DNA from 4 places in the Enterococcus massiliensis genome. Region 3 is predicted to be linked to each of the others. Evidence: predicted binding sites of a transcription regulator. Region 3 holds the regulator's gene; each other region holds the start of a gene.
The links. Region 3 encodes CtsR, which represses protease genes until heat stress. Its sites were predicted from a motif close to TTGGTCAAAAAAGGTCAAANA; they were not measured.

Region 1 (7,492 bases), on a different contig from region 3:
GAAATTACACGTTTATTCAAATGAAAACTAAGAGAGACGACGATAAAACAATGAGAATCAACCTGATCTATGAAGTTCCAACCAACTTTCAGCTGGCTCGAACATCAGATAATGAAAGGATCTTTTCAACTGAAAGAGTGTCGCTGTCGTTTCAAGTTCAATCTTCACCATATAGGTTAGAAGGGATGCAATAAGGGTAAGTATCACTTGATTTATTGCACCTTGTTCACTTCGTGAATAAAGATGTTTGATGGTTAGATTCTGTTTCAAATGCTTAAAGAAAAGTTCAATATGCCAGCGTGCCTGATACATGTCTGCTACTTCATTTGGCGTGACATCAAACCGATTGGTTACAATTCGTAATAGTTTTTGCCCGTTTGTTAGTACAGTGACTAATCTGAATCGTTCAGTGACATGATTGACACCACCACCTAGAATGACGTGCTGATCACTAATAATTTTACCATCCGTTGTTTCAGGTTTAGTCACATCAATTTGATCTAGAATAGTGATTTTAGTATTACCCTTTATTCTTGTCACAAAGAAATAGCCATCTCCATGCAGTTTATCCAGTAATTTGTAATCGAAGTAACCCCGGTCAACGACATAAGTTGCTTCTGTCTTATCAGCTAACACTTCGAACTGTGTACGATCGTGTTCACTAGCGTTTGTGATGGTGAAGCTTTCTGGATATTGATTGTTCTCATCGAGGTAACAGAGATTCAGATGAAGTTTGATTCCAGACTTCGTCTGGCGAAACTTAGCCCAGGGAAACCATGCTTTGTTTAGTGGAATTGTTGTTGAATCAATGATTTGTAGGCTTGTTGTCTTTGAACTGGGTCTTTGTTGGGATATTTTTTTTACCAATTGCGTGAAAATCTCCATCAAAACGTTTTGATCAATTTTTGCAGTTTTACGAGACAGCGAGCTGTAGCATAGTGACTCAATGCCCACTTCTTTGCATAATCGTTGATCTAAAAAAGCACGATTGATTTCTCGATAGCTGGGTAAGTCCTCATAAACTGCGTGAAGAAGGATCTTTAAAGCTGATCTAAAATCTAGTTTCTTACTGTAATAATCGAATGTTTGAATTGAATTTTTGGCATTCTCAGATAAATTATCAAGATTTATTGAAGAAAGCCATTTCTGAAATGATGTTTTTAAGTTATACTTATCCATACGTAGGTCCTTTTTATTGGTCTTGGATAAGTCATCCAAGAGTAGTATAAAGGATTTTTTTGTGCGTGAATAGCTTTAAATCAAGGATTTTACAAGTTAGTATTTCTTTGCAACACTAGTGATTTTAAGTAAAAAAAGAGCTTGGGACATAAGTCCTAATGAAAAATCCAGATACCAGTCAAATTGATTGGCATCTGGATTATTTTTTTGTATTAAAATAAGAACACCTTTGCTAAAATAAAAGTGACTAAACAAATAAAAAAGCGAGGTGTTCTTATGTTTAAAAATTATACCACAAATCAAGTCGTTCTTCCTCTAGATTTTAGTTTTCAGTTAGAAAAAAATGATATTGCGTTCGCTATTGATGAGTTAATTGAAAGTATTCCCGAACAGCGTTTCATTCCCTTTCATCATCAAATGGGACCTTCTTCCTATCATCCAAAAATGATGATGAAGATGATTTTATGTGCCTACACACAATCCGTGTTTTCTGGTCGAAAGATTGAAGTATTGACGAAAGACAGTATTCGCATGATGTGGCTTACGCAAAGTTATCAACCTAGTTATCGAACAATTAATCGGTTCCGTGTGAATCCTTTGGTGAACACACTCCTTCGGGAGTGCTTCGTTCAGTTCCGTAGCCAATTGGTCAAGGAACAATTGATCGATGAAGAAGCCATTTTTATCGATGGGACAAAGATTGAAGCAAATGCCAATAAATACACCTTTGTTTGGAGAAAATCGATTGATAACTTTGATAAAAAGCTTACTGAAAAATCAGCTTTTCTTTATGATGAATTGGTAAAAAATACGATTATTCCTGAAATTGAACGCGAGTCCACAAATGAATTATCTCCAACTGAATTAAGTCAGATTGAAGAACACCTCACTCATGTTGTGGATAAATTTACAGAAAAAATCACACAAGAAGAAGATGGAACGACTCGAAAATCGTTACGTTCGAAACGGAAAATCCCGAAAAAAATCAGAAAACTATTTCGTGACTTCAAAGAAAGAAAACTTGCCTATCAAAGACATAGACAGATTCTAGGAAAACGAAATAGCTACTCTAGAACCGACCTAGACGCAACGTTTATGCGCATGAAAGATGATCCTATGAAAAATGGTCAGCTGAAAGCTGGCTACAACCTTCAAATTGCCACAAACAGTCAGTATATTTTAGGCTATGATCTTTTCTCAAATCCAACGGATACACGAACACTGCGCCCCTTTTTAACTACTTTAAAAGAGCGTTTCTTTGAGCTACCAACCTATATTGTCGCGGATGCTGGTTATGGAGGAGAAGAAAACTATCAAGCTATTTTAGAAGACCATGAACGGATACCGCTCATTACCTATGCCATGTATCATAAAGAACAAAAGAAAAAATTTAAACAAAACCCGTTTCTTCCCGCAAACTGGTCGTATCAAGAATTAGATGATACATTTCTTTGCCCTAATGGACGGAAAATGAGGTTTCGCAATTATTCTATTCGTACAGATAAATATGGATTTAAACGATATTTAAAACGGTATGAATGTGAAGATTGTTCGAATTGTCCTCTTCGAAGCCAGTGTACAAAAGCAAAGGGTGACAAGAATCGTGAGATTCAAAAGAACATGAACTGGGAATACTTTAAAGCAACGATTCAACAGCTACTTTCAGAAGAAGAAACCGGTAAAATCTATCGTCAACGAAAAATTGACGTTGAACCAGCTTTCGGACATTTGAAGGCTTGTTTAGGTTTTACTCGGTTCTCTGTTCGAGGAAAACAGCAGACACACAATGAGATTGGGTTTGCACTAATGGCGATCAATTTAAGGAAGTATAGGTTGAACATGCCCGCAACCAAGGAAGCTTCTTCCAATAATCTAAAAAACAGACGACCGAAAATTCTTTTTACGATTTTCGGTCGTCTATTTTATGATTCTTGGAACTTATGTCCCAAGCTCTTTTTACTTATTCTTTTGTTTCTGGTTCCGTAGTTTTTTCTTTAGGAGCGTTTTTAGCAACTACTTCGATTTTGCCATCCTTGGTCAATTTTGCTTTTAAGTTTTTGATTTTTGGATGATCCAAATAGTATTCCGCTACACCATCTTCGATTTGTTCTTGAATCGTTCGGCGAAGAGGGCGGGCACCCATTGCTGGATTGTAACCTAAGTCAACTAATTTTTCTTGAACAGTTTTTGGTACATCAATATGGATTCCTTGAGCACTCAACATTTTGTTTACATCGTTAAGCATCAAATTGACAATCGTCAACAAGTCTTCTTTTGAAAGTGTCTTGAATTCCACGATGCCATCGAAACGGTTCAAGAATTCTGGTGTGAAGTAATTATTTAATTGTCCTAAAACGGATCGAGTAATTCCTTCACGGGCTGCTCCGAAGCCAACATTGGCTTCCACTTTTCCGGTACCGGCATTACTTGTCATAATAATCAAGGTATCTTTAAAGCTGACAGTGCGACCTTGTGCATCCGTCAAACGACCGTCATCCAAAATTTGCAGGAACATATGCAATACATCTGGGTGAGCTTTTTCGATTTCATCTAATAAAATCAAACTGTAAGGATTACGACGAACTTTTTCGGTCAATTGTCCAGCTTCTTCATAACCAACATAGCCAGGAGGAGAACCAATCAATTTAGAAACACTGTGTTTTTCCATATATTCAGACATATCGAAACGAATCATGGATTCTTCTGAGCCGAATAATTCATATGCCAATTGTTTGGCCAATTCTGTTTTTCCGACGCCAGTCGGTCCGACAAATAAGAAGGAACCGATTGGTCGAGTTTGTTTCCCAAGTCCTACACGATTTCGACGAATGGCTTTTGCCACACGATCGATCGCGTCTTCTTGTCCAATGACATGAGCTTTTAGGTCAGTAGCCAAATTTTTCAATTGTGTTTGTTCTTTTTCTTTCAGCTCACCGACTGGAATACCCGTTCGAGCTTCTACGATTTGTTCCATGTCTTTTTCGGTGATGACTGGTATTTCTTCGTCACTGATTTGTTTTTCTTTCATTTTTTGAAGTTTGTTGATTTGGTCGCGATAATACGCGGCTTTTTCAAAATCTTCTTCTTGTGAGGCTTGTTGTTTTTGGGTTTGGGCATCGGCTAATTTCTTTTCGATAACTTTTGGATCGATCATTTGAATCGTCAAATTCTTTTTCGAGCCGGTTTCATCCAACAAGTCAATGGCCTTATCCGGCAAGAAACGATCTTGAACATACCGATTAGATAAAACAGCAGCAGCTTCGATTGCTTCATCCGTATATTTAACATGGTGATAGTCTTCATAACGAGGTTGCAATCCTTTTAAGATTGTGATGGTTTCTTCTACAGAAGGTTCCTCCACACGAACGGGTTGAAGCCGACGTTCTAGGGCTGCATCTTTTTCAATAATTCGATATTCGTTTAACGTTGTAGCACCTACCATTTGCAATTCGCCACGAGCTAAAGCAGGTTTTAAAATATTTCCTGCATCCATATTTCCGTCGCCGGCAGAACCAGCACCAACGATTTCGTGTACTTCATCAATAAATAGGATAACATTTTTTGCCTGTTTGACTTCTTCAATCAATTTTTGAACCCGTTCTTCAAATTGCCCACGGATACCTGTTCCTTGAACAAGGGAGGCGACATCTAAACGAATCACTTCTTTGTCCATTAATTTTTGTGGGACATCACCATTGACAATCTTTTGAGCGAAACCTTCAACAACTGCCGTTTTACCGACACCGGGTTCACCAATCAAAACGGGATTGTTTTTGGTTCTGCGGTTAAGGATCTCAATCACTCGTTGAATTTCTTCATCCCGTCCAACGACTGGATCAATGTCTCCTTGACGAGCTTGTTCTGTAATGTTGATTCCATATTCTCCCAGCAGTCCATTGGCTTGCCGATTTCCTTGTGGAGGTTGTCCACCGTTAAAGTTATTGCCACCGCCGAATTGAGTGGGGGGTGTTTGTTCGGGAGCACCGTTTTGTTGCATTTGCCGAGACATTTGTCGGAACAAATCATCAAGACTGCCAAACCCGAATGGATCTTGTTGCATCATATTTTGTTGGCTTCCTTTTTGATTTTTTAATTTTTGATAACAGCTTTGACAATAATCAAGCTGTTTTCTCTGACCATTTACATTTGCGTATAAATGGATCGTTGCTTCATTTTTGCCGCAATTTTGACAAAGCATAGAATAGTCACGACCTTTCATACCGTTTTTACTACGAATTAATTTTAACGCGAATCCTGCGTTTCGTAAAAAGATAAACTCAATAGAAGATCAAAAAATGGAAATACTTTCACTGACCATCTTTGACCTTTGGTTTTTATTATACCAAGTTTTGCTTAAGATGCAACTATTTGCTCTTTGACAATTGTCGAAAAATGAAAAACAAGTATACTATATAAATAGTGACAGGTGAGGAGGTGCGTCAATGGTTGAAAATCCATATGAAGGCCAGTTGCAGCAGCTTCGCAGCGGCGACCTTTCAGAAATTATCGTTGAGCAAGCAGAATTTTTAATTTTTCGAGAAGCATGGTTAAAATGCGAAGACCGTACCGCTTTTGTCGGGGAAGCCGGCTTAAATGGCAGGATTATTTACCGTTATCAGAAAAATCAAGGCTAGACCAATGAATAAACAATGTAAATTGGTAGAAAACGGTTGTAAGATTGGCAAAAAAATGGTAATCTTTACAATTGAAAGGGAATTTTTTAGATGTCTTTTTTACGTTGTAGAAAGCAGAAAAAACCCTAACAAAAAACTTTGTTTAATAAAGGAGATCAATCAATTATGGAAAAGAAAGACTTTCATGTAGTAGCAGAAACTGGAATCCACGCACGTCCAGCTACCTTATTAGTTCAAACAGCTAGCAAATTCAACTCTGATATCAACCTTGAATACAAAGGCAAATCAGTGAACCTAAAATCAATCATGGGCGTTATGTCTTTAGGCGTTGGCCAAGGATCAGACGTTACCATCACTGCTGAAGGTGCTGACGAAGCTGACGCAATGGCAGCAATCGTTGACACAATGAAGAAAGAAGGATTATCTGAATAATGGTTGAAATGCTAAAAGGGATCGCCGCAAGTGACGGAGTTGCCGTTGCAAAAGCTTACCTGCTAGTTCAACCGGATTTATCCTTCAATAAAGTTTCAGTAGAAGATACTGACGCTGAGGAAAAACGATTAGACGACGCTTTGGCAAAGTCTACCGATGAATTGACTCAAATTCGGGAAAAAGCAGCGCAAAGTCTCGGTGAAGAAGAAGCGCAAGTATTTGATGCCCATTTGATGGTTCTTAGTGATCCAGAAATGGTTGGTCAAATCAAGCAAAACGTGAAAGATAACAAAGTCAATGCTGAATCAGCATTGAAAGATGTTACCGACATGTATATCGGTATGTTCGAAGCGATGGATGACAATGCTTACATGCAAGAACGCGCAGCAGATATTCGTGACGTTGCAAAACGGATCTTGGCGAATTTGTTAGGAGTTTCTCTACCAAATCCTTCAATGATCAACGAACAAGTTGTTGTCGTGGCGCATGACTTGACTCCAAGTGATACGGCACAATTAGACCGTAACTTTGTTAAAGCATTCGTAACGGATATCGGCGGACGTACTTCGCACTCTGCGATTATGGCTCGTTCTTTAGAAATTCCTGCAATCGTGGGAACAAAAGAAATTACTGCCAAAGTCAAAGCTGGCGATATTTTAGCTGTGAATGGGATCGAAGGGGACGTTATCATTGACCCTACTGAAGATCAAAAAGCAGAATTTATTAAAATTGGTGAAGACTATGCTGCTCAAAAAGCAGAATGGGAAAAACTAAAAAATTCAAAAACAATCACTGCTGATGGCAAACATTTTGAATTAGCTGCTAATATTGGTACGCCAAAAGATTTAGAAGGCGTACGTAATAACGGCGCAGAAGCAATCGGTTTGTATCGTACAGAATTCTTATACATGGATTCTGCTGATTTTCCTACTGAAGACGACCAATACAAAGCGTATAAAGCTGTATTGGAAGGCATGGGAGACAAACCTGTTGTTGTTCGTACGATGGATATCGGTGGGGATAAGGAGCTTCCTTATCTGCAATTGCCTCATGAAATGAATCCATTCTTGGGTTATCGTGCGTTGCGTATCAGTTTATCCGACTTAGGAGACGATATGTTCCGTACACAAATGCGTGCGTTGTTGCGTGCTTCTGCGCACGGCAATTTACGGATTATGTTCCCAATGGTGGCAACATTGAAAGAGTTCCGCGCTGCGAAAAAAATCTACAATGAAGAACGTCAAAAA
Region 2 (7,492 bases), on a different contig from region 3:
TCACCATTCGTCAATAATAGATTCAGAAAAACTGAGGATTGCCCAAAAGGTAGCCTCAGTTTTTTTATCGTTGACTGATTTTTTCTTCTTTTCAATGTTATAATAAAAATGTTTAATAGAAATGAAGTACCTAGAGATAAAGGAGGTCTATATGAACGAGCAAACACTATCCTTACGCTTACAGCGAGTGGGTGCAGCAGTACCTCTCGGAGCTCGTTTAGCAGATATTGGCTCAGATCATGCCTATCTGCCGGTGGCGCTGATGCTGAAAGATAAGATTTCTTTTGCTGTGGCGGGAGAAGTCGTCAAAGGGCCTTATGAATCGGCACATAAGCAAGTACTAAAAAATGGCCTGTCAGAAAAAATCATCGTCCGTTTGGCGGATGGTTTAGCTGCAATCCAGCCAGAAGATCAGATAACGGCGATTACTATCGCTGGTATGGGAGGAACTTTGATCCGTTCGATTCTTGAAAATGGTCTTATTTCCCAGCAGCTTTCTGGAAAGGAACGTCTGACTTTACAACCGAATGTTGGGGAACCGGGGTTACGATATTGGCTGATGAAAAATAAGTACCAGATCATTCATGAGGAAATCATTGAAGAACATCAAAAAATCTATGAATTAATCGTGGCTGAAAAAGCAGCCGCAGAACCAACTTATAGTGAACAAGAAATTTTCTTTGGTCCTTTTTTACTTAAAGAAAAAAACAGTGTCTTTCAAAAAAAATGGCAGCGAGAAATGCAGCAAAGAAAACGGGTCTTGACTCAGTTAAAGCAGGCAGAAGAATTACCAAAAGAAAAGATTCAGGAAATTACACAGCAATTACAATGGATTCAGGAGGTTTTGGAGCAATGAGCGTTTGGGGAACGACCTTTATCCAACGATTTGAAGAGTATTGCCCATTATGGCTGGCTGAACCGAGAGATCCGGTAGGTTTGCATTTGGGAACCTTGGAAAAACCGGTTCAACGCGTGATGATGACCCTTGATGTGCGTCCAGAAGTGGTCGCAGAAGCCATCGAAAAAAAAGTGGATCTGCTGATTGCCAAGCATCCACCAATTTTTCGACCAATGAAACGCTTGACCACCGATGATCCTCAGCAAAAAATGTATATTGATTTAGTAAAAAATGATATTGCCGTTTATGCAGCACATACCAATATGGATATCATTTGGGATGGTTTGAATGATTGGTTCTGTGAAATGTTAGCCATTGATGTGGAGGGCTTTATGAAGCAGACCCATCAAGTTCCGTTTAAGAAATTAGCGGTCTATGTGCCGACAGAAAATGCGGCTGCAATGCGACAAGCTCTTGGTGATGCCGGCGCTGGTAAACAGGGCAATTATCATCACACCAGTTATTCGATGACTGGTACAGGACGTTTTACTCCTACTGCTGAGGCGCATCCGGCAATTGGTCAGGCAAATCAGGAAGAGGAAGTTCAGGAAACACGAATCGAAGTTATTTTTCCTGAAACAAAAGAAGCTGCTGTTTTGCAGGCGATGTATACCGTTCATCCTTACGAGGAACCGGCTTTTGATATCCTGCCTTTAAACAATCTGCCAATGACCTATGGAATCGGTCGGATGGGGATGCTGGAGAAGCCTTTGACGATCAACGAATTGTGTGAACGAGTAAAAGATGTTTTTGAATTAGAAGGCTTGCGCTTGATTACCGCTGATCCAAATAAAACGGTTCAACGAATTGCGATTTGTGGTGGCAGTGGAGAAAAGTTTTATGAAGATGCACTGAAAAAACACGCCGATGTGTATATTACTGGTGATGTTACGTATCATATTGCCCACGACATGCAAGCAAAGGGATTGACGGTCATTGATCCAGGGCATAATATTGAACGTGTATGTATTCCTAAATTTATAGAAAAAATGAATGAATGGAAAGCGGAGGAGCAATGGACCATCGAATGTATTCCATCGATGACAAATACGAATCCCTTCCAATTTCGATAGGAGAGAAAAAAATGTACGAAAACTTATTACCTCGTTTTTTACGATATGTAAAAACAGAAACGCGTTCTGACGCAACCAGCGGTAAAACACCGTCAACACAGACACAGGTGGATTTTGCCCAATTGTTGAAAAAAGAATTGGAAGACCTAGGTTTGCAAGAGGTTGTTTACAATGAAGCAAATGGCTATGTCATTGCAACCTTGCCAAGCAACACAGAGAAAAAAGTTCCAACGATCGGTTTCATTTCTCATATGGATACAGCAGATTTTAATGCGAAAAATGTGAATCCGCAAATCATTGAAAATTACGATGGTGAATCAACGATCCAATTGGATGAAGAAGGAAAATTCACTTTGAATGTTCAAGATTTTCCTAATTTGCGTAACTATCGTGGAGAAACATTGATTACGACAGACGGCACGACTTTATTGGGCTCTGATGACAAATCTGGAATTGCAGAAATCATGACCGCAATGGAAATTCTACTTAAAAATCCTGAAATTAAGCACGGGGCAATTAAAGTTGCCTTTGGACCAGACGAAGAAATCGGTGTTGGTGCAGATAAATTTGATGTAGAGCAATTTGGTGCAGACTATGCCTATACGATGGATGGTGGTCCAGTTGGTGAATTACAATTTGAAACCTTCAATGCTGCACAAGCAGAAATCACCATTCAAGGAAAAAATGTTCATCCCGGAACGGCAAAAAATACGATGATCAATGCACTGCAATTGGCTATTGATTTTCAAAATCTACTGCCGGCAGAAGAGGTACCGGAAAAAACGGAAGGATACCAAGGTTTTTACCATCTGATGTTTTTAGAAGGAACACCCGAAGAAGCAAAAATGAGCTATATTATTCGGGATCACGATCGTACTAGCTTCGAAGCCCGGAAAAATAAATTACTAGAAATTCAAACGAAACTGAATGAAGCTTTCGATCAAGAACGAATTTCTATTCATATGTATGATCAATACTATAATATGCGGGAAATCATCGAAAAAGATATGAGTATTGTGGAAATCGCCAAACAAGCCATGATTGATTTGGGAATTAAACCAATCATTGAACCTGTTCGTGGTGGAACCGATGGATCAAAAATTTCTCAATTGGGTACACCAACACCAAATATTTTTGCTGGTGGCGAAAATATGCACGGACGATTTGAATTTGTCAGTCTACAATCGATGGAAAAAGCGACAGATGTCATCGTGAAAATTGCTGAATTGAATGCAAAGTAATGAATGAATAAAGAGCTAAACGAGCCCGGCTTTCTAAAAAGTTTAATGGGCCGTTTGGTTCTTTTTTTTAAAGCATCTTTTTTAACTCAAAGAATCTTTGCAACTCTTTAAATTTTACGGTATCCTGTAATGAGGAATTGGAGGAAACGAAGAACCTATGAATGAATTTTTACGGGCACCACTTTACTTATATTTTATTTTGATCAATCTTTATGTTTTTTTCCTAATGGGCTACGATAAGCATCGAGCAAGAAAACAACAATGGCGTATTCCGGAATCAAATTTGTTATTTATGGGCGTTGTTGGTGGCGGATTAGGCGGATTGTTGGCGCAGCATATTTTTCATCACAAAACCTTAAAGCGAAAATTCACCATTTGCTTTATTATTGGGATTTTGGTGGATGTCGCGTTGGCAATATACGTTTTGTAGGAGTAGATCATGAAGTCAAATTCAAAAATTAAGTTGATTATCAATATTGCCTTACTCGTAGCCATCTTTGGTGTGATGTATTATTTGTTGCGGGGCTCTTTAACTGAAATTTTTATCGAATTGAAAGACACCAGTTTAGCCGTTGTTTTAGGCGTACTTTTTTTAGGAACACTGTATCAAGTGCTTGAAGGATATTCAATTAAAGAGATTGCGACGGTCTTCCAGCCGCGATTTCGTGGGATAGATGGACTTTGGACCGCAAGTTATTCTGCTTTTTATCGTTTCATAACCTTTGGCGCAGGAACTTTGATTTCTGAGGTTAATTTTTATCGAAAAAAAGACCTTCATATTTCTCAAGGAATTGGAGTCACAGCACTGCATATGATTATGTACAAAGCGGCTGTTTTGACCTATGCGCTTGTGGGGCTGATTATTCAATTTTCACTTTTTTATGCTCATGCGCCCAAAATGATTCCCTTTATTCTTGCCGGCATGATTTTAACCTTTGTCATTATTGCTTTTCTGATTATTTTGTCAGTAAGTGTGCGACTTCAAGTTCTATTTGTTCAAATCAGTCACCGATTGTTCAAATCAGAAAAATTACGAGGAATCGTGGATAAATGCAATGTTCAGATCTATTCTTTGCGGGAAACGATGTATCGGGTGTTGAAGGATCGGACGGCAATGTTGCGAATCTATTTATGGAATCTGATAAAGCTGATTGCATGGTATTTGATTCCTTATGTTGTGTTAGTTAATGGTCATCCAGAATTAGACTTTTTATTGAGTTTTGCATTGATCAGTTTTACTGTGATTTTAGCAGGAGTCATTCCTTCACCAGCAGGTATCGGTTCTTTCGAATTTGTTTATCTGCTATTGTTTCGTCCGCTTGTCGGTACGGTTGATGCAGTCTCTTCCATGCTGCTCTATCGCTTTGCCTCCTATATCTGGCCGTTTTTGATTGGTTTTGTGTATATTTTGGCAGAAAAAAGAAAAGTGATCCGCACGGAAATCAAAGAAATAAAAAAAGAGAATAGTACAGAAAGCGAGTGAATTCTTTGGTTTTTCAACCAAGGAATTTTTTTGTTCATAGACAGCAATTATTTTGACCATATTTGACCAAAGGTGTATAATTTATTTTGTGAGAGAAAGTTGCTCATACAAAAGATGGGAGGAAATTTTATGAATATAGAAAAAATGACAAGCACACTGCAAGAAGCGATTGCAGAAGCACAACAAATTGCCATTACTCGTCACCATCAAGACATTGATATTGCTCATTTATGGAAAATTTTCTTACAGCCAAATCATTTTGGTCGTAATTTTTATACGGATGCTGGAGTAGAGGTTGACGATTTTGAGGCCAAGGTCGATGAATTATTGGATCAGGCGGCAACAATTGAAGGCGGCAACGTGCAGTACGGACAAAGCATGAGTCAGAACCTTTTCAATCTGCTTTCGGAAGCAGATCGTTTGCGGGAAACTTTTCAAGATGATTACTTGTCTACAGAGATTGTATTGTTGTCTTTGATGCGCTTAAAAAATCATCCTTTGACAAAATATTTACTTAATCATGGAATCAATGAAAAAGAATTACGTAGAAATATTGAAGAAATGCGAGGTGGAGACCGAGTGACTTCACAAAATCAGGAAGAACAATACAAAGCCTTGGAAAAATATGGGGTTGACTTAGTTCAACAAGTAAAAAATGGCAAGATGGATCCGATTATCGGTCGAGATGAAGAAATTCGGGACGTCATACGAATTTTATCCAGAAAAACCAAAAATAATCCAGTGTTGATTGGTGAGCCAGGTGTCGGAAAAACCGCAATTGTGGAAGGGTTGGCACAACGAATCGTAAGAAAAGATGTCCCGGAAAATTTAAAGGATAAAACGATTTTTTCCCTGGATATGGGAGCCCTAATTGCTGGAGCGAAATTCCGCGGGGAGTTTGAAGAACGTTTAAAAGCAGTTTTAAAAGAAGTCAAAAAATCAGAAGGACATATTATTCTGTTTATCGATGAAATTCATAACATCGTTGGTGCTGGAAAAACAGAAGGCAGTATGGATGCCGGTAATTTATTGAAACCCATGCTGGCTCGTGGCGAATTGCATACGATTGGTGCGACCACATTGGATGAATACCGTCAATACATGGAAAAGGACAAAGCACTTGAACGACGTTTCCAAAAAGTACTCGTGAAAGAACCGACTGTTGAAGATACGATTTCGATTTTACGGGGACTAAAAGAACGCTTTGAAATCCATCATGGGGTGAATATTCACGACAACGCATTAGTTGCAGCTGCAACTTTGTCTAATCGTTACATCACAGATCGTTTCTTGCCGGATAAGGCAATTGATTTAGTGGATGAGGCTAGTGCCAGTATCCGCGTGGAAATGAACTCCATGCCTACTGAATTAGATCAAGTGACACGTCGGTTGATGCAGTTGGAGATTGAAGAGGCTGCATTGAAAAAAGAATCCGATGATGCTTCTAAGAAACGCTTAACAATTTTACGGCAAGAATTGGCGGAACTTCGAGAAGAAGCAAATGCCATGAAAATGCAGTGGGAAACGGAAAAGGAAGAAGTTAACACAATTTCTAATAAACGAGAAGAAATTGATAAAGCAAAGCATGAGTTAGAAGATGCAGAAAATAATTATGATTTAGAACGAGCAGCTGTTTTACGACATGGAACGATTCCTCAATTAGAAAAGGAATTACATGAGCTGGAAGAAAAAGGCAAAGCAGAAGGCGTTCGAATGGTTCAAGAATCTGTGACTGAAAATGAAATTGCGGCAGTTGTTGGCCGTTTGACAGGTATTCCGGTGACGAAATTAGTTGAAGGAGAACGGGAAAAACTATTAAAATTAAACGAAACCCTCCATCAACGGGTCATTGGGCAAGATGAAGCAGTGGATGCCGTGTCAGATGCAGTCATCCGGTCACGTGCAGGCCTGCAGGATCCTAATCGTCCCCTTGGTTCTTTCTTGTTCTTAGGACCAACTGGTGTCGGGAAAACGGAATTAGCCAAAGCATTGGCAGAAAATCTGTTTGACTCAGAAGAACATATGGTTCGAATCGATATGAGTGAATACATGGAAAAACATGCTGTCTCTCGTCTAGTTGGTGCGCCTCCAGGCTATATCGGCTATGAAGAAGGCGGACAGCTAACAGAAGCGGTTCGTCGCAATCCTTACACGATCGTCTTGCTGGATGAAATCGAAAAAGCCCATCCAGATGTTTTCAATCTGTTACTACAAGTATTAGATGATGGCCGTTTGACGGATTCTAAAGGTCGTGTGGTTGATTTTAAAAATACTGTGTTGATTATGACCAGTAATATTGGTTCACAATTATTGCTAGATGGCGTAACAGAAGAAGGAAAGATTCCTGAAAATGTTGCTGATTCAGTGATGGGTCTATTGCGAGGACACTTCAAGCCAGAATTTCTGAACCGGATTGATGATACAATTTTATTTACACCATTAAGTTTGGACGATGTAAAAGGAATTGTGGAAAAAATCATCGCCCAATTGTCCCACCGATTGGAAGATCAAGATATCCAATTGGAGATTACCGATGAATCAAAAAGCTGGATCGCAGAAAATTCTTATGAACCGGCCTATGGTGCACGCCCATTGAAACGCTTTATCACGAGAGAGTTAGAAACACCGTTAGCAAAAGAAATCGTTTCTGGACGAGTATTACCAAAGTCAAAAGTTACGATTAGTTTGTTAAATGATCAATTGGTTTTTCAAAATAGCGAACAGGAATAACCAAAAAAATGGCAAGGATCAGATAATTGATTCTTGTCTTTTTTTGTCCAAATAAAAATTCTGAATC
Region 3 (7,492 bases):
GAGCCGTTAGCTCAGTTGGTAGAGCATCTGACTTTTAATCAGAGGGTCACAGGTTCGAGCCCTGTACGGCTCATTTTCGAATATGCGGGTGTGGCGGAATTGGCAGACGCACTAGATTTAGGATCTAGCGCCTAACGGCGTGGGGGTTCAAGTCCCTTCACCCGCATTAAGCCGGCTTAGCTCAGTTGGTAGAGCATCTGATTTGTAATCAGAGGGTCGAGGGTTCAAATCCTTTAGCCGGCATCGAGAGCTGCGGAAATAGCTCAGTGGTAGAGCACCACCTTGCCAAGGTGGGGGTCGCGGGTTCGAACCCCGTTTTCCGCTTTCGTGCCACAATACACGCCGGGGTGGCGGAACTGGCAGACGCACAGGACTTAAAATCCTGCGGTGAGTGATCACCGTACCGGTTCGATTCCGGTCCTCGGCATTGCATACATTGCGCCCATAGCTCAACTGGATAGAGTGTTTGACTACGGATCAAAAGGTTAGGGGTTCGACTCCTCTTGGGCGCGTAGTCTTTTTACTGCATTAAGACTAATTTTATTATCGGGAAGTAGCTCAGCTTGGTAGAGCACTTGGTTTGGGACCAAGGGGTCGCAGGTTCGAATCCTGTCTTCCCGATTTTGCTTTATTTATTTTTTACTTTACGGTATACTAAGGATAAGATTGATTAATTAAATATTATGCGCCCATAGCTCAACTGGATAGAGTGTTTGACTACGGATCAAAAGGTTAGGGGTTCGACTCCTCTTGGGCGCGTTAGAACGAAATCATAATGGTTTCGTTTTTTTATTTATCTAAGTTTTGTTTATCTTGAGCACCTGTTTCTTTGATTATTGGCTAAAATTGGGTATAATTAAGGTCAGTATTAGTCAAGGGAGGAATGAAGCATGGCTCATCATAATACTTCCGATTTGATTGAAGCGTATTTGAAAAAAATACTTGAAGATAGTGAAATAATCGAGATCAGAAGAGCTGAAATGGCAGATCTTTTTAATTGTGTTCCCTCTCAGATCAACTATGTCATCAATACCCGCTTTACAATTCAACGAGGATACGCGGTGGAAAGTAAACGTGGTGGTGGCGGTTATATCCGCATCGAAAAAGTAAAGATTTCAGATAAACATCATTTTTTGGAACAGGTCAATCAATTATTTGAAAAAAAACTCAGTGAAAAGGACGCATTCGCAATTATTCAGAAGCTTTATGAAGAAGCAGTTTTAACGAGAAATGAGGGGAATTTGCTTTTAGCAGCGGTGGCAAAGAGTACGCTGGCAGATTTTCCAGATGAAGCCGCGATTCGTGCGGGGATATTGCATGCGGTCTTGGAACGATTAAGCTATGAAGATAGGAAGTGATTTTCCATGGATGAATTATTTACAGAACGGGCAAAAGCGGTTTTGACTATTGCTCAAGAAGAAGCAAAAACATTTAAACATCAATCTGTTGGTTCAGAGCATTTGTTGCTGGCATTGGTCATGGAACAAAATGGGATCGCAGGCAAAACATTGCGGGAGCTACATGCAGATGAAACGGATATTCGTGAAGAAATCGAACATTTGACCGGATATGGAACTGTCAAAAATTATCCGGAAGGGGTTTATCTTCCTTATTCGCCACGGGCAAAACAAATTTTTGCTTATGCGGGGGATGAAGCGAAGCGCTTAGGAGCACCCCAAATTGGTACGGAACATTTGCTGTTGGGCTTATTACGGGATGAAGAGATTTTAGCATCTCGAATCATGTCAAATCTTGGATTAAGTTTGCCTAAAATGCGGCAGCTATTAAAACAAAAATTAGGATTAAATGATGTCAAGATGCAAGCGGGAAATCGTCGTCGGCAAACCAAGGCACCGCAAAGCCAAGGAACACCAACGTTGGATAATTTGGCACGGGATTTAACCAAATTGGCACGGGAAAATCGATTGGATCCAGTGGTTGGCCGCGCTAAGGAAGTGAAGCGACTGATCCAAATTTTGAGTCGGCGGACAAAAAACAATCCGGTCCTTGTTGGGGAGCCGGGAGTTGGTAAGACAGCGATTGCGGAAGGTTTAGCGCAACGAATCATTAAAGGGGAAGTTCCTGAGGATATGCAGGATAAGCGTTTAATGATGTTGGATATGGGTGCGTTGGTCGCCGGTACAAAATACCGTGGAGAATTTGAAGACCGTATGAAAAAAGTGATCGACGAAATCTATCAAGACGGTCAGATTATTTTGTTTATCGATGAATTGCATACGTTGATTGGTGCGGGGGGAGCAGAAGGAGCTATCGATGCTTCTAATATTTTGAAACCTGCATTAGCTCGAGGGGAATTGCAAACGATTGGTGCCACTACTTTGGATGAATACCAAAAATACATTGAAAAAGATTCGGCATTGGAACGGCGTTTTGCCCGGGTTCAAGTTGATGAACCAACACCGGAAGAAGCGGAAGAAATTCTGAAGGGGCTGCGTCCACGCTATGAAAAGCATCACGGTGTAGAAATTTCGGATGATGCGTTGCATGCGGCAGTTCAACTTTCCGTTCGGTATATCAATTCACGGCAGCTGCCGGATAAGGCGATTGACTTGATGGATGAATCTTCGGCAAAAGTGCGTTTGGATAAGGCAGACGAGCCTTCTGAACTGGCAAATTTGCGGGAAGAAATCGCGAAATTGATGCGGGACAAAGAAGCGGCTATTCAAAAGCAGGATTTTGAAACGGCGGCTCGCTTACGGACACGGGAGAAAAAAGTCGGGCAACGGTTGGCTGAACTTTCTTTTGCTGAAACAAAAGGTGCTTCCGGTTTTGCAGATCGAGTGACGGCGGAGGATGTTGCGACAGTAGTTTCCCAATGGACCGGTGTTCCTTTGCAACAGATGGAGAAAAAAGAAAGCGAACGTTTGTTGGAATTGGAAGCTATTCTGCATCAACGGGTAGTTGGTCAGGATGAAGCGGTCAAGGCGGTGGCGCGGGCAATTCGTCGGGCCCGCAGTGGGTTGAAAGACCCAGATCGTCCAATCGGCTCCTTCATGTTCTTAGGCCCAACCGGTGTCGGTAAAACGGAATTGGCGAAAGCGTTGGCTGAAGCGATGTTTGGCAGCGAAGATGCGCTGATTCGAGTGGATATGTCCGAGTACATGGAAAAATACAGCACCAGTCGATTGATTGGTTCACCTCCAGGTTATGTGGGCTATGAAGAAGGCGGACAACTGACGGAAAAAATCCGTTCGAAACCTTATTCGGTCATTTTACTGGATGAAGTGGAAAAGGCACATCCGGATGTCTTCAATATTTTGCTGCAGGTTTTGGATGATGGACATTTGACGGATTCAAAAGGACGAAAAGTTGATTTCCGTAATACGATTTTGATCATGACATCGAATATTGGTGCTACACAAATTCGTGAGGAAAAAAGTGTTGGCTTCAATGTGACAGATATCAGCAAAGATTATCGTGCCATGCAAAAGCGGATCTTAGAAGAATTGAAAAAAGCATTTCGTCCGGAATTTCTGAATCGGATCGATGAAACGGTGGTTTTCCGTTCTTTGGGAGAAACAGAGATTCATGAAATCGTGAAAATCATGAGCAAGGCAGTGGTCAAACGATTGGACGAGCAGGAAGTCCATTTGAAAATCACACCGGCAGCCATTGACGTAATCGGCAAAGCGGGATTTGATCCAGAATATGGTGCTCGACCTATTCGACGAGCATTACAAAAAGAAGTGGAAGACCGTTTGAGTGAAGCGTTATTGTCAGGAGCCATCCATCTAGGGGATCATGTGACAATTGGTGCAAAAAAAGGCAAAATCACGTTGACAGTCAAGGAACCAAAAACAGTCAAAAAACTACAAAATGTTTAATGAAAAAGGTCTATCATTTCGATGGTAGGCTTTTTTTGCTGAAAAAAATCGTTAAACCTTCCTTTCCTATCTTTGTCTATTGGAAAGTGGAAAATCCTGTGATACTATTATTTGAGCTATAGTCCCACTTGTATTTTGTGGAATAAGCAAGGAGGTACATGATGAGTGAATTAATTGCAACTGTCGATTCCCTGGAGCAAGCGCAGGCGTTGTTGGCAGTTGGTGTCGATACGATTGTTTTTGGAGAAGAACAATTCGGGTTGCGGCTGCCCCATTCTTTTAGTCGTGAAGAACAAAAAACGTTGGTTCAATTGGCCCATGAGGCGGGGAAAAAAGCCTCAGTTGCTGTCAATGGAATCATGCATCCGGAAAAAATGACACTGATTCCAGAATATTTGGCTTTTTTAGCAGAGATTCAAGCAGATCAGATTCTGGTGGGAGATCCCGGGGTTGTTTACGTGCTAAAAAAACATCCGGAATGGCAGCTTCCCTATATCTATGACGGAGAAACACTGGTAACCAGTGCCCGTCAAATCAATTTCTGGGGAAAAAAGGGAGCAATCGGTGCGGTATTGGCACGGGAAGTTCCTTTTGGTGAAATGCAGATTATGGGTAAAGAGTTGCAGATTCCGGCGGAGGTTTTGGTGTATGGTCCAACCTGTATCCATCAATCCAAACGACCGTTACTGCAAAATTATTATAACTATACTCAGCAAACAGAAGAAACGGATCGTAGTCGAGGGTTGTTTTTATCTGAACCTAAGAAGCCAGAAACGCATTATTCTATTTATGAAGATAGCCACGGGACCCACGTGTTCGCCACGAATGATGTGGATTTGATGAAGGAATTGGGAGAATTGGCTACCGAGAATTTTTCTACTTGGAAATTGGATGGTCTTTTTTGTCCCGGTGAAGCTTTTGTGGCGATTGCGAAGGCTTTCCAACAAGCTCGGCAAGCGATTGATGCTGGGACATGGTCCTTGGAACTGGCAGAAAAACTGAATCAGCAGGTGATTCAGCAGCATCCGCAGCTGCGGGGCTTGGATACCGGTTTTTACTATATTGATCCAGATGAGATTAAATAAGAAGGTGGATACACATGAAACAACCATTAAAGCGTCCTGAGGTATTAGCACCGGCAGGAACGTTAGAAAAATTAAAAACAGCGATCCGTTACGGAGCCGATGCCGTTTATATTGGCGGAAATGCTTACGGATTGCGCAGTCGGGCAGGGAATTTCAGCTACGAGGAAATGGCAGAAGGCGTGGCATTTGCCAAAGCTCATCAGGCAAAGGTCTATGTAGCAGCAAACATGGTCACTCATGAAGGCAATCAAGAAGGCGCCGGAGATTTTTTCCGAGAATTACGGGACGTCGGCATTTCAGCAGTAATCGTTTCTGATCCGGCATTGATTGAAATTTGTGCCACAGAAGCTCCGGGACTACCGATTCATTTATCCACCCAAGCTTCAGCTACAAATTTTGAAACATTGGAATTTTGGAAAGAAGAAGGTTTGGAACGGGTGGTATTAGCGCGGGAAGTGTCGATGGCAGAAGTTGCTGCGATCCGGGAGAATACGGATATCGAGATTGAAGCGTTTATTCATGGGGCAATGTGCATTTCTTATTCCGGCCGTTGTACGTTATCGAATCACATGTCGATGCGTGACGCCAATCGTGGGGGCTGTTCACAATCCTGCCGCTGGAAATATGATTTATTCGATTTACCATTTGGAACGGAACAACACCAAAGTCTAACGGATAAAGGTGCTGTTAATGAAGAATTTTCCATGAGTGCAGTTGATATGTCCATGATTGAACATATTCCCGATTTAATTCAAAATGGGGTGGATAGTTTTAAAATCGAAGGGCGCATGAAGTCCATCCACTATGTTTCAACCGTAGCGAATGTGTACAAAGCAGCTGTGGATAGCTATATGGAAGATCCGGAAAATTATGTCTGCAAGCAAGAATGGATCGATGAATTGTGGAAAGTGGCACAACGAGAATTAGCCACCGGGTTTTATTATGGGACACCTACCGAAAATGAACAATTATTCGGGGCACGGCGGAAAATTCCGCAATATAAATTTATCGGTGAAGTACTGGCTTATGATGAAGCAACCAAGCTGGCAACGATTCGCCAACGTAATCATTTTTCAGTCGCCGATGAGATTGAATTTTACGGTCCTGGGTTCCAACATTTTGACCAAACCATTACTGAAATGTGGAACGAAGAAGGAGAAATGATTGATCGTGCACCCAATCCAATGATGGTGGTAACGATGCCGGTGGTTCAACCGGTGACGCCTGGGGATATGATTCGAAAACGAAAATAGAACCAAAAGAGGGTGACCCGGAGTGGTGCCCTCTTTCATTAAATGGAGGAAAAACAGATGAAGCACTATGATTATATCGTTGTTGGCGGCGGCAGCGGCGGGATCGCTTCGGCTAATCGTGCCGGGATGTATGGCAAAAAAGTTTTATTGATTGAAGGTAATCAGTTGGGAGGAACCTGTGTCAATGTAGGGTGTGTTCCCAAAAAAGTGATGTGGCAAGCCAGTGAAATGATCGAGATGATTCAACGAGATGCTGGAAGCTATGGTATTGATGCAACAATCACCAACTTTGATTTTGCTGAATTAGTGGCTCGGCGGGAAAAATATATTGCCTTCCTGCACAAAGCCTACCAAAGAGGACTGGACAGCAATCAGGTAGAGGTGATTCGGGGATACGGCAAGTTTATCGATAATCATACGATTGCAGTTGGAGAAGAACAATTCACCGCTCCCCATATTTTGATCGCAACTGGCGGACATCCTGGAGAATTGAGAATTCCTGGTGGTGAGTATGTCAAAAGCTCCAACGATTTTTTTCAATTGACGGAAAAACCAAAAAGAATGATCGTGTTAGGGGCTGGGTACATTGCCGTGGAATTTGCCGGCATGGTGCGACAATTCGGCGTAGAGGTCGCTTGGGCCTATCGAAATGAACGACCATTGCGGGCCTTTGATGACATGCTGAGTGATAATTTGGTGGAGATGTATAAAGAAGCCGGGATTGAAGTGTATCCTCAATACGTCGCCTCTCGGATTGAAAAACTGGGGAATGAGTATACCGTCCATTTTGAAAACGGCTCTTCGCTGACAGCAGATTATGTCTTATTTGCCGGGGGACGTTTGCCGAATACCCAGCAGATTGGTTTGGAAAATACAACGGTGCAAGTAGATGAACGTGGTTTTGTTCAGGTGGATCGCTACCAAAATACGACGGCTGAAGGAGTCTATGCTGTTGGAGATGTTATTGGCAAAATTGATTTGACACCAGTTGCCATCGCTGCCGGACGCCGCTTATCGGAACGTTTATTCAATGGCAAGGATCTTTATTTGGATTATAATCTGATTCCTACGGTGATCTTTACCCATCCGCCGATTGCTACAATCGGACTTTCAGAGGCAAAAGCGATCGCCGAATATGGGGAAGAACAAATCAAGGTATATCGTTCTCGTTTTACACCGATGTATTTTGCACTAAATGACTACCGGCAAAAATGCGAACTGAAACTGGTTTGTTTAGGAAAAGAAGAAAAAATCATTGGGCTGCATGGAATCGGGATCGGGGTGGATGAAATGCTGCAGGGCTTTGCAG
Region 4 (7,492 bases), on a different contig from region 3:
CAGTTCGAAAAGTTTGTTTAAACTAATGGCAGTAGCACAGCCCGGGTTTTTCTTTTTGTTCAATTTAGTCATGGTTCTGATTATTTGGCAAGGAAGTATCCAAATCAACAATGGCGAGCTGTTTGTCGGTGATTTAATTGCGTTTATCGAGTATATTTTTCATGCACTCTTTTCCTTTATGCTGTTTGCTTCTGTCTTTATGATGTACCCTAGAGCGGCGGTATCGGCGGGACGGATTCAAGAAGCATTGGATGCAATACCAGATATCGTAGAAAAAGAAGACGCAGTGACAGAAACAAAAGAAAAAGGCTACCTTGAATTTAAAAACGTGACTTTTGCTTATCCGGGACATGCAGAAAGTCCTGTGATTCGAAATGTCAGTTTTACTGCAAAACCGGGAGAAACAGTGGCCTTTATTGGTAGTACCGGTAGTGGAAAATCGACCTTAATCCAATTGATTCCCCGCTTTTATGATGTGAGCGAGGGGGAAGTACTGGTCGACGGTGTGGACGTTCGTCAGTTTCGATTGTCGGCATTACGGCAAAAAATCGGCTATATTCCACAAAAAGCACTGCTCTTTACCGGAACGATTGCTGAAAATATGCGTTACGGAAAAGAAGATGCTACTCAAGCAGAAATGGAACGTGCGGCAGAAATCGCTCAAGCCGCAGAGTTTATTGCCCAAACACCTGATGGTTTCGATGCACACCTTTCAGAAGGAGGCACCAATTTTTCTGGTGGACAAAAACAACGATTGGCGATTGCTCGGGCAATTATCCGGCAGCCGGAGATTTATATATTTGATGACAGTTTTTCAGCATTGGATTATCAAACTGATGCCAAATTACGGGCACGATTGAAACAGGAAACAACAGAATCGACCGTTTTAATCGTTGCTCAACGGGTGGGAACAATCATGCACGCAGATAAGATCATTGTCTTAAATGAAGGGGATGTTGTCGGTATGGGCACCCATCAAGAATTATTGGCGACTTGTCCGGTGTATTACGATATTGCCGCATCACAATTGTCAGAGGAGGAGTTGGCACGATGAAATCATTTTCTTCTTTGAAACGACTGGCCCACTATATTAAGCCCTATCGAACAACCTTTATTTTAGTAATGATTTTTACGGTTTTGACTGTAGTTTTCAATACAGCACTCCCTTACGTTACCGGTTTGCCGACAACAGAGATTACAAAAAATGTTGCAGCGGGGGAAGAATTGAATTTTCCTTATATTATCCGCTGTTTGATTTGGATTGCTGCAGTCGGTATCGGTTACTGTGTGACCCAATTGTTGGCGGGGGTCTTAATCTCCAATGTCGTTCAACAAGCGATGCGGGATTTGCGACGGGATATTGATGAAAAAATCAATCGTTTGCCGGTATCTTATTTTGACCGCAACCAACAAGGAAATATTCTTTCACGGGTAACCAATGACGTGGATGCTGTCAGCGGTGCGATGCAACAAGCACTGATTGGGATCGTCAATGCCTTTTTGGCAATCATCATGTCGATTGGTATGATGTTTTATATCAATTCCATTATGGCGTTGATCGCAATCATTATGATTCCAGCTTCCTTGTTAATTTCCCGAGGAATCGTGAAAATTTCTCAAAAATATTTCCAAGGAATGCAAAATTCATTAGGCGATTTGAACGGTTACGTTCAAGAAAACATGACTGGGTTCAGTGTGCTGAAGGTTTATGGTCGTGAGGAACAGACGCTGACGGGCTTTAAAAAAGTGAACCATACCTTGAAACATTACGGCTTTCGGGCGGCGTTTATTTCGGGATTGATGATGCCTTTAGTACAATTAACTGCTTATGCAACCTATATTGCTATGGCGATTTTAGGAAGCTATTATGTGATCGGCGGCGTGATCGTTGTTGGACAACTGCAAGCTTTTATCCAATACATTTGGCAAGTGAGTCAGCCAATGGGTAATATCACTCAATTGTCTTCGATTCTACAAAGTGCTTCTGCTTCTGCAAAACGAGTGTTTGAGATTCTTGATGAACCGGAAGAACCGATGAACGAAGTCGATCAAACTCTGCCGGCAGAAATTCAGGGAGAAGTTGTTTTTGATCATGTTGGTTTTAGTTACGATCCACGGAAACCATTGATTAAGGATTTGAATTTTACTGTTAAAGCGGGGCAAACAGTGGCAATTGTTGGACCAACCGGTGCTGGGAAAACCACATTGATCAATTTATTGATGCGTTTTTATGATGTAAATGAGGGAGCCATTAAAATCGATGGTGTCGATACGAAAAAAATGAGCCGCAGTGCTGTTCGCTCAATTTTTGGGATGGTTCTACAAGACGCATGGCTTTATGAGGGAACGATTGGGGACAATATTCGTTTTGGAAAACTAGATGCGACGGATTATGAAGTCGTTGATGCGGCAAAAACCGCCAATGTCGATCATTTTATTCGAACAATGCCTGATGGATATGAAATGGCCATCAACTCAGAAGGGGATAATGTTTCCTTGGGGCAAAAACAACTACTGACGATTGCTCGAGCAGTGATCTCTGATCCGAAAATCTTGATTTTGGATGAGGCAACAAGCTCCGTGGACACACGTTTGGAAGCTTTGATTCAAAAAGCGATGGATCGAGTGATGAAAGGGCGTACCAGCTTTGTGATTGCCCATCGTTTGTCAACGATTCGTGACGCTGATCTGATTTTGGTAATGAATCAAGGAGCGATTTTAGAACAAGGGACCCATGAAAGCTTGCTGGCACAGGGCGGATTTTATAGTCGCTTGTACCAAAGCCAGTTTGCCGAAGAAGCATCTTTGGAAGAATAAAAATAAGTACATGTTAGAAAACGGTTCTTAGGGGCCGTTTTCTTTTTTTGAAACAATAAAATAGGCGATTGCTCGTGGTTTGATTATACTATAGAAGAGGAACTGTAACCGTTTTTAGCAAAACGGGGCTTTTTACAAGAAGTGATATAAGAATAGGAGTGATTCAATTGAAACGATTTGCAATCAAGGATTACGGACCAGCTAGGGAGGTATTTGAAGAAATTGAGGCAACCCCTAAAGAATTGACTGGCAACCATATTCGCGTAGCTATCAAAGCATTTGCCATTAATCCTTACGATGTCTCTCTTCGTCAAGGGAAAATGCAAGACTTTCGATCATTGAAATTTCCTTACGTGTTGGGAAATGATGGCGGGGGAATCGTGACCGAGGTAGCTGAAAATGTAACTAATTTGCGGGTTGGTGATCGCGTCGTTCTTCATCCAATCGGTGGTGCTTACGGGGAAGAAATCAGTTTACCCGCTCATAAGGCTGCCAAACTGCCGGACGAAATGTCTTGGCAGGAAGCTGCCGGCATGGTGACGACTGGAATTACCGCTTATAACATCTTATTTCATTTGCTGTCTCTGCATTCGGAGGATGTCGTTATGGTAGAAGGGGCATCTGGCGGTGTCGGGTCGTTGTTGGTCCAATTATTGAAACAAAAAGGGCATCGGGTGTTGACTAGTGCATCAAAACATAATGAGGACCATGTGCGTCAATGGCAGGTTGATGGTTTTGCTGCCTACGATCAAGAAGATCCAGGGACAATTTTTGAAAACCAAGCAGATGTCGTTATTGATGCGACAAAAGGCAGTCGTGGCATCGAGGCAGGAGTAAGAATCATGAAGGAAAACGGCACATATGTCGCGCTGAACACGTTGCCTACTGAGGAACAGCGGGTAAAAAAAGGCAAATATCTCCATTTTGGTCCATCAAAAGAGTATTCGGATCAAGAAGCCTTCACCGCTTTGCTAGCTGCCTATGAAAAAGGACAGTTAGAAATCGAAATCGCAGAAGTGCTGCCTTTTGAATTAGCGAGTGTGATTCTTGCCCATGAAAAAATGGAAGGTCATCCGCCCGCTGGCAAAATTATTCTCGCCAAAGAAAGTTTCAAGTAGTTTTCCAAACAAAAAAAGATGGTCTCTTTCAAAGGAAACCGTCTTTTTTGTTTGGAAGGATTTTTTTTTTTGCGAGAAATAGAAAAAAACGACCACAAATGGGTCGTCTTCTGAGATTTAAGCTAAGTTATTGCTTGATTCCATGATTTCGTCGATCAAACCATACTCTTTTGCTTGTTCTGCTGTCATGAAGTTGTCGCGATCGGTATCTCGTTCGATAACGTCCAGGGGTTGACCGGTACGTTCAGCCAAGATACGGTTTAAGCGGTCACGGGTTTGTAAAATATGACGAGCAGCAATTTCAATTTCAGTTGCTTGTCCTTGCGCACCGCCAAGAGGTTGGTGGATCATGATTTCAGCATTTGGCAAGGCAAAACGTTTGCCTTTAGCGCCAGCCGTCAACAAGAATGAACCCATGGAAGCTGCCATTCCTAAAACGATGGTTTGAACATCGGCTTTGATAAAATTCATGGTATCAAAAATCGCCAAACCAGCAGTCACGCTGCCGCCGGGAGAGTTGATATACAAATAGATATCTTTTTCAGAATCCTGCGCATCCAAGAATAAAAGTTGCGCAATGATTGAATTTGCTAAATCGTCTGTAACTTGTCCGCTCAACATAATGATGCGGTCCTTCAATAGGCGGGAGTAAATATCGTAGGCTCTTTCGCCGCGAGATGATTGTTCGATAACTGTAGGAATTAAGTTCATAATTCAGGTTCCTCCTTTAAAATACATGGTAAAATTGTAATTAGTTAGTGGGTGTATAAGATGTTTTGCGAATTAAGTGTACCACAAAATATTTCCAACATCTAAAAGAAAGTATACACGTAAGGTCAATAAAGGTCAAATAGAAAACTTTGCCTTTTAGGTATCAAATGGAAAGCATCTTATGCTAAAATAAATAGCGTACATCTCCTCTCAAAAGAAGATATCAGTTCCACTTTTATTAAGAGTCCAAGAGGTATGAAAATAGCGGGAGAGAATAAAACAAAATTTCCTACCAAGAAAAGTTAATACATTAAAACAAACGAGGATGCCAGTCTCACTATCTCCAAGAAAACTAGTGGGATGGTATACGGCGTGAAAATAAAACTAAATTTTCTAAAAGAAAATTTATTACATTAAAACGAACGAGGAGTGACTTCATGATCGCAGTTGCAGTTTCTGGTTTTATCGGTGTGTTGACGGGGGCGTTAGTCGTCGCCATTGCCTTTAATTTGCGCATTCGCTATGATGAGCGTAAAGAGCAACGCCGCCGCCAGTTGGAACACAAAGTAAAAGAAATCGAGACCCTAATCCAATTAAATAAAAAAATCAACGAGATTCTTCAAAAAAGAGCTGTTTTAATGGATGAATACGTCAGTTTTGACGGCTTTGATGATTGCTATATCACGATTGATGACTTTGCCTATTTGCAATCATTTGCTGCACAAAACAATTTTTATTTGCCAAATTATATTTTAGAAGAATTCTTCAAAAAAATCGCCCAACGAAAGGTGATTTTATCACCGGATGAGACCATGAAAATCGGTGGGTACGCCTATAAAGGTGGACGGGTCATTTTGGAGCATTTTACGGACGATTTGACTGAACTGATTAATGAACGGAAAAATCAATTAAAGACGATTTCTGGCGAAACATTGACCTATTTTTCGTAAACCAATTGTACAACGATAATCTGAATCCTATTGAGGTGACAGAAGACGTTGTACTTTTTTTGTCGAATAATGAAGACAAAGAGGAGCTTTTTTCTCTTTCTTCCTTTTCGTTCCATGATACAATAAGAAGGATTGGAGTGAGGACCATGGCACAAATCGTTGCCCACCGCGGTAGTAGCGGAAATCGACCTGAAAACACATTGCCGGCATTTGCTGAGGCGGTCCGTGTAGGCGCCGATGTGATTGAATTGGACGTTCATTTATCAAAAGACGGTCAGTTAATCGTCATGCATGATGAAGAAGTCGACCGCACCACAAACGGCAAAGGATTCATTCGTGAAAAAACATTGGAAGAAATCAAACGATTGAATGCGGGAAGTTGGTTCAATGCGAAATACCAAGCAACGAAGGTCCCTACATTAAGAGAAGTATTGGATCTTTTATTGATGCGCAATTATCGTGGCGTTTTAACGATTGAATTAAAAACAGACAATTACCATTATCCAGATATTGAAGAAAGAACCTCTCAATTGATTCAAAGCCAAGAGTGGCCCTTTGAGCATTGGTATTGCAGTTTCAATGTCAACTCCTTGGATATTATTCATCGTTTGGAGCCGGAGACACAGCTTGATTTGATTATGGGAGAATCTGAAAAGAAACCAGAATTGGCTGTACGTCGGGAATACATTGAAGGAATTCATCCCAAATATGACTGGCTTTTAACCCATCAAAACGAAATTGCAGACTATCCGTTGGCGATTCGCCCGTGGACATTGGACAAAGAAGAGGCGATTTTAAATTGCTTGAAATTAGGAGTAAGAGGAATCATTACCAATTTCCCTGAAAAAGCACAAGCAATTCAGCAGGCCTATCGACGAGGAAAGACCAAATGAAAAAAGTGTTAGTAATTGTAGGACCAACGGCTGTCGGCAAGACTGCTTTAAGTATTGAATTGGCAAAAAAATTCGATGGAGAAATCATCAGCGGGGATTCGATGCAGATTTATCAGGGATTAGATATCGGTACCGCCAAAGTTAGTCAGGAAGAAATGGCGGGAGTACCACATCATTTGATTGATATTCGGCAAATACAGGAGACTTATTCTGTCGCTGAATTTCAACAAGAAGGTCGAAAAAAAATCGAGGAAATCACTGCACGAGGACATTTGCCAATCGTTGTTGGTGGAACTGGGCTGTACATTCAAGCATTGTTGCATGATTATCAACTTGGAACTGAAAAAGAAGCCGATACTGCTGTACGGGAAAAATATATCCGTTATGCCGAAAAAAACGGCAATCAGCAATTATGGATGCTTTTACAGGAAAAAGATCCAGTTGCTGCAGAAAAAATTCACGCCAACAATCAGCGGAAAGTAATCCGAGCACTTGAGGTATTGGAGCTGACTGGGAAAAGTATCACGCAGGAAACGCCCCCTCCTAAACTTTATGATTATTTTTTGATTGGACTGACCACTAAACGGGAACGATTGTATCAACGAATCAATCAGCGGGTAGACCTGATGATGACGACCGGGTTGATTCAAGAAGCGGAAAGATTACGAGATTTTCCCGAGGTTCAAGCAGCAAAAGGCATTGGCTATCAGGAATTCTTTCCATATTTTTCTGGTAGGGGAACATTGGAGGAAGTTGCTGAGGAAATTAAACTGCATTCCCGCCGCTATGCCAAGCGCCAATTGACCTGGTTTCGTAATCGAATGACGCCGGTTTGGGTGGATTTAATCGAAGAACCTGCATTAAAAAGTTCCTTAGAAAAAGAAGTCGCAGAATGGCTGGAGGAAAAGAAATGACAGAAGAACGTGTAATCTTAGTCGGTGTTGAAACAGAAGAAACCTGGAAAAATTTCGATGAATCAATGACTGAGCTGAAAAGCTTGACC

Region 1: BN1875_RS01225 (ATP-dependent Clp protease ATP-binding subunit) is a predicted target of CtsR. The motif match lies at 5,487-5,507, and genes of this name have one in related genera.
Region 2: clpB (ATP-dependent chaperone ClpB) is a predicted target of CtsR. The motif match lies at 4,745-4,765, and genes of this name have one in related genera.
Region 4: clpP (ATP-dependent Clp endopeptidase proteolytic subunit ClpP) is a predicted target of CtsR. The motif match lies at 4,768-4,788, and genes of this name have one in related genera.

The regions. Positions count from the first base shown of each region.
Region 1 is NZ_CVRN01000003.1:145,869-153,360, reverse strand. It holds gene BN1875_RS01240 (IS4 family transposase) at 58-1,179, opposite strand; gene BN1875_RS01230 (IS1182 family transposase) at 1,456-3,165, shown strand; gene BN1875_RS01225 (ATP-dependent Clp protease ATP-binding subunit) at 3,140-5,377, opposite strand; gene BN1875_RS01220 (hypothetical protein) at 5,622-5,813, shown strand; gene BN1875_RS01215 (phosphocarrier protein HPr) at 5,979-6,245, shown strand; gene ptsP (phosphoenolpyruvate--protein phosphotransferase) at 6,245-7,492, shown strand, end outside.
Region 2 is NZ_CVRN01000007.1:1,045,829-1,053,320, forward strand. It holds gene BN1875_RS12275 (hypothetical protein) at 1-17, shown strand, start outside; gene BN1875_RS12280 (tRNA (adenine(22)-N(1))-methyltransferase) at 152-856, shown strand; gene BN1875_RS12285 (Nif3-like dinuclear metal center hexameric protein) at 853-1,971, shown strand; gene pepT (peptidase T) at 1,983-3,212, shown strand; gene BN1875_RS12295 (DUF1294 domain-containing protein) at 3,370-3,642, shown strand; gene BN1875_RS12300 (lysylphosphatidylglycerol synthase transmembrane domain-containing protein) at 3,649-4,695, shown strand; gene clpB (ATP-dependent chaperone ClpB) at 4,825-7,425, shown strand.
Region 3 is NZ_CVRN01000004.1:218-7,709, forward strand. It holds tRNA gene BN1875_RS01760 (tRNA-Lys) at 1-73, shown strand; tRNA gene BN1875_RS01765 (tRNA-Leu) at 85-166, shown strand; tRNA gene BN1875_RS01770 (tRNA-Thr) at 171-243, shown strand; tRNA gene BN1875_RS01775 (tRNA-Gly) at 253-324, shown strand; tRNA gene BN1875_RS01780 (tRNA-Leu) at 342-427, shown strand; tRNA gene BN1875_RS01785 (tRNA-Arg) at 439-512, shown strand; tRNA gene BN1875_RS01790 (tRNA-Pro) at 548-621, shown strand; tRNA gene BN1875_RS01795 (tRNA-Arg) at 686-759, shown strand; gene BN1875_RS01800 (CtsR family transcriptional regulator) at 891-1,358, shown strand; gene BN1875_RS01805 (ATP-dependent Clp protease ATP-binding subunit) at 1,365-3,845, shown strand; gene BN1875_RS01810 (peptidase U32 family protein) at 4,007-4,930, shown strand; gene BN1875_RS01815 (peptidase U32 family protein) at 4,945-6,183, shown strand; gene gor (glutathione-disulfide reductase) at 6,241-7,492, shown strand, end outside.
Region 4 is NZ_CVRN01000007.1:561,729-569,220, forward strand. It holds gene BN1875_RS09960 (ABC transporter ATP-binding protein) at 1-1,054, shown strand, start outside; gene BN1875_RS09965 (ABC transporter ATP-binding protein) at 1,051-2,817, shown strand; gene BN1875_RS09970 (NADP-dependent oxidoreductase) at 2,985-3,935, shown strand; gene clpP (ATP-dependent Clp endopeptidase proteolytic subunit ClpP) at 4,053-4,646, opposite strand; gene BN1875_RS09980 (hypothetical protein) at 5,087-5,596, shown strand; gene BN1875_RS09985 (glycerophosphodiester phosphodiesterase family protein) at 5,743-6,489, shown strand; gene miaA (tRNA (adenosine(37)-N6)-dimethylallyltransferase MiaA) at 6,486-7,403, shown strand; gene hflX (GTPase HflX) at 7,400-7,492, shown strand, end outside.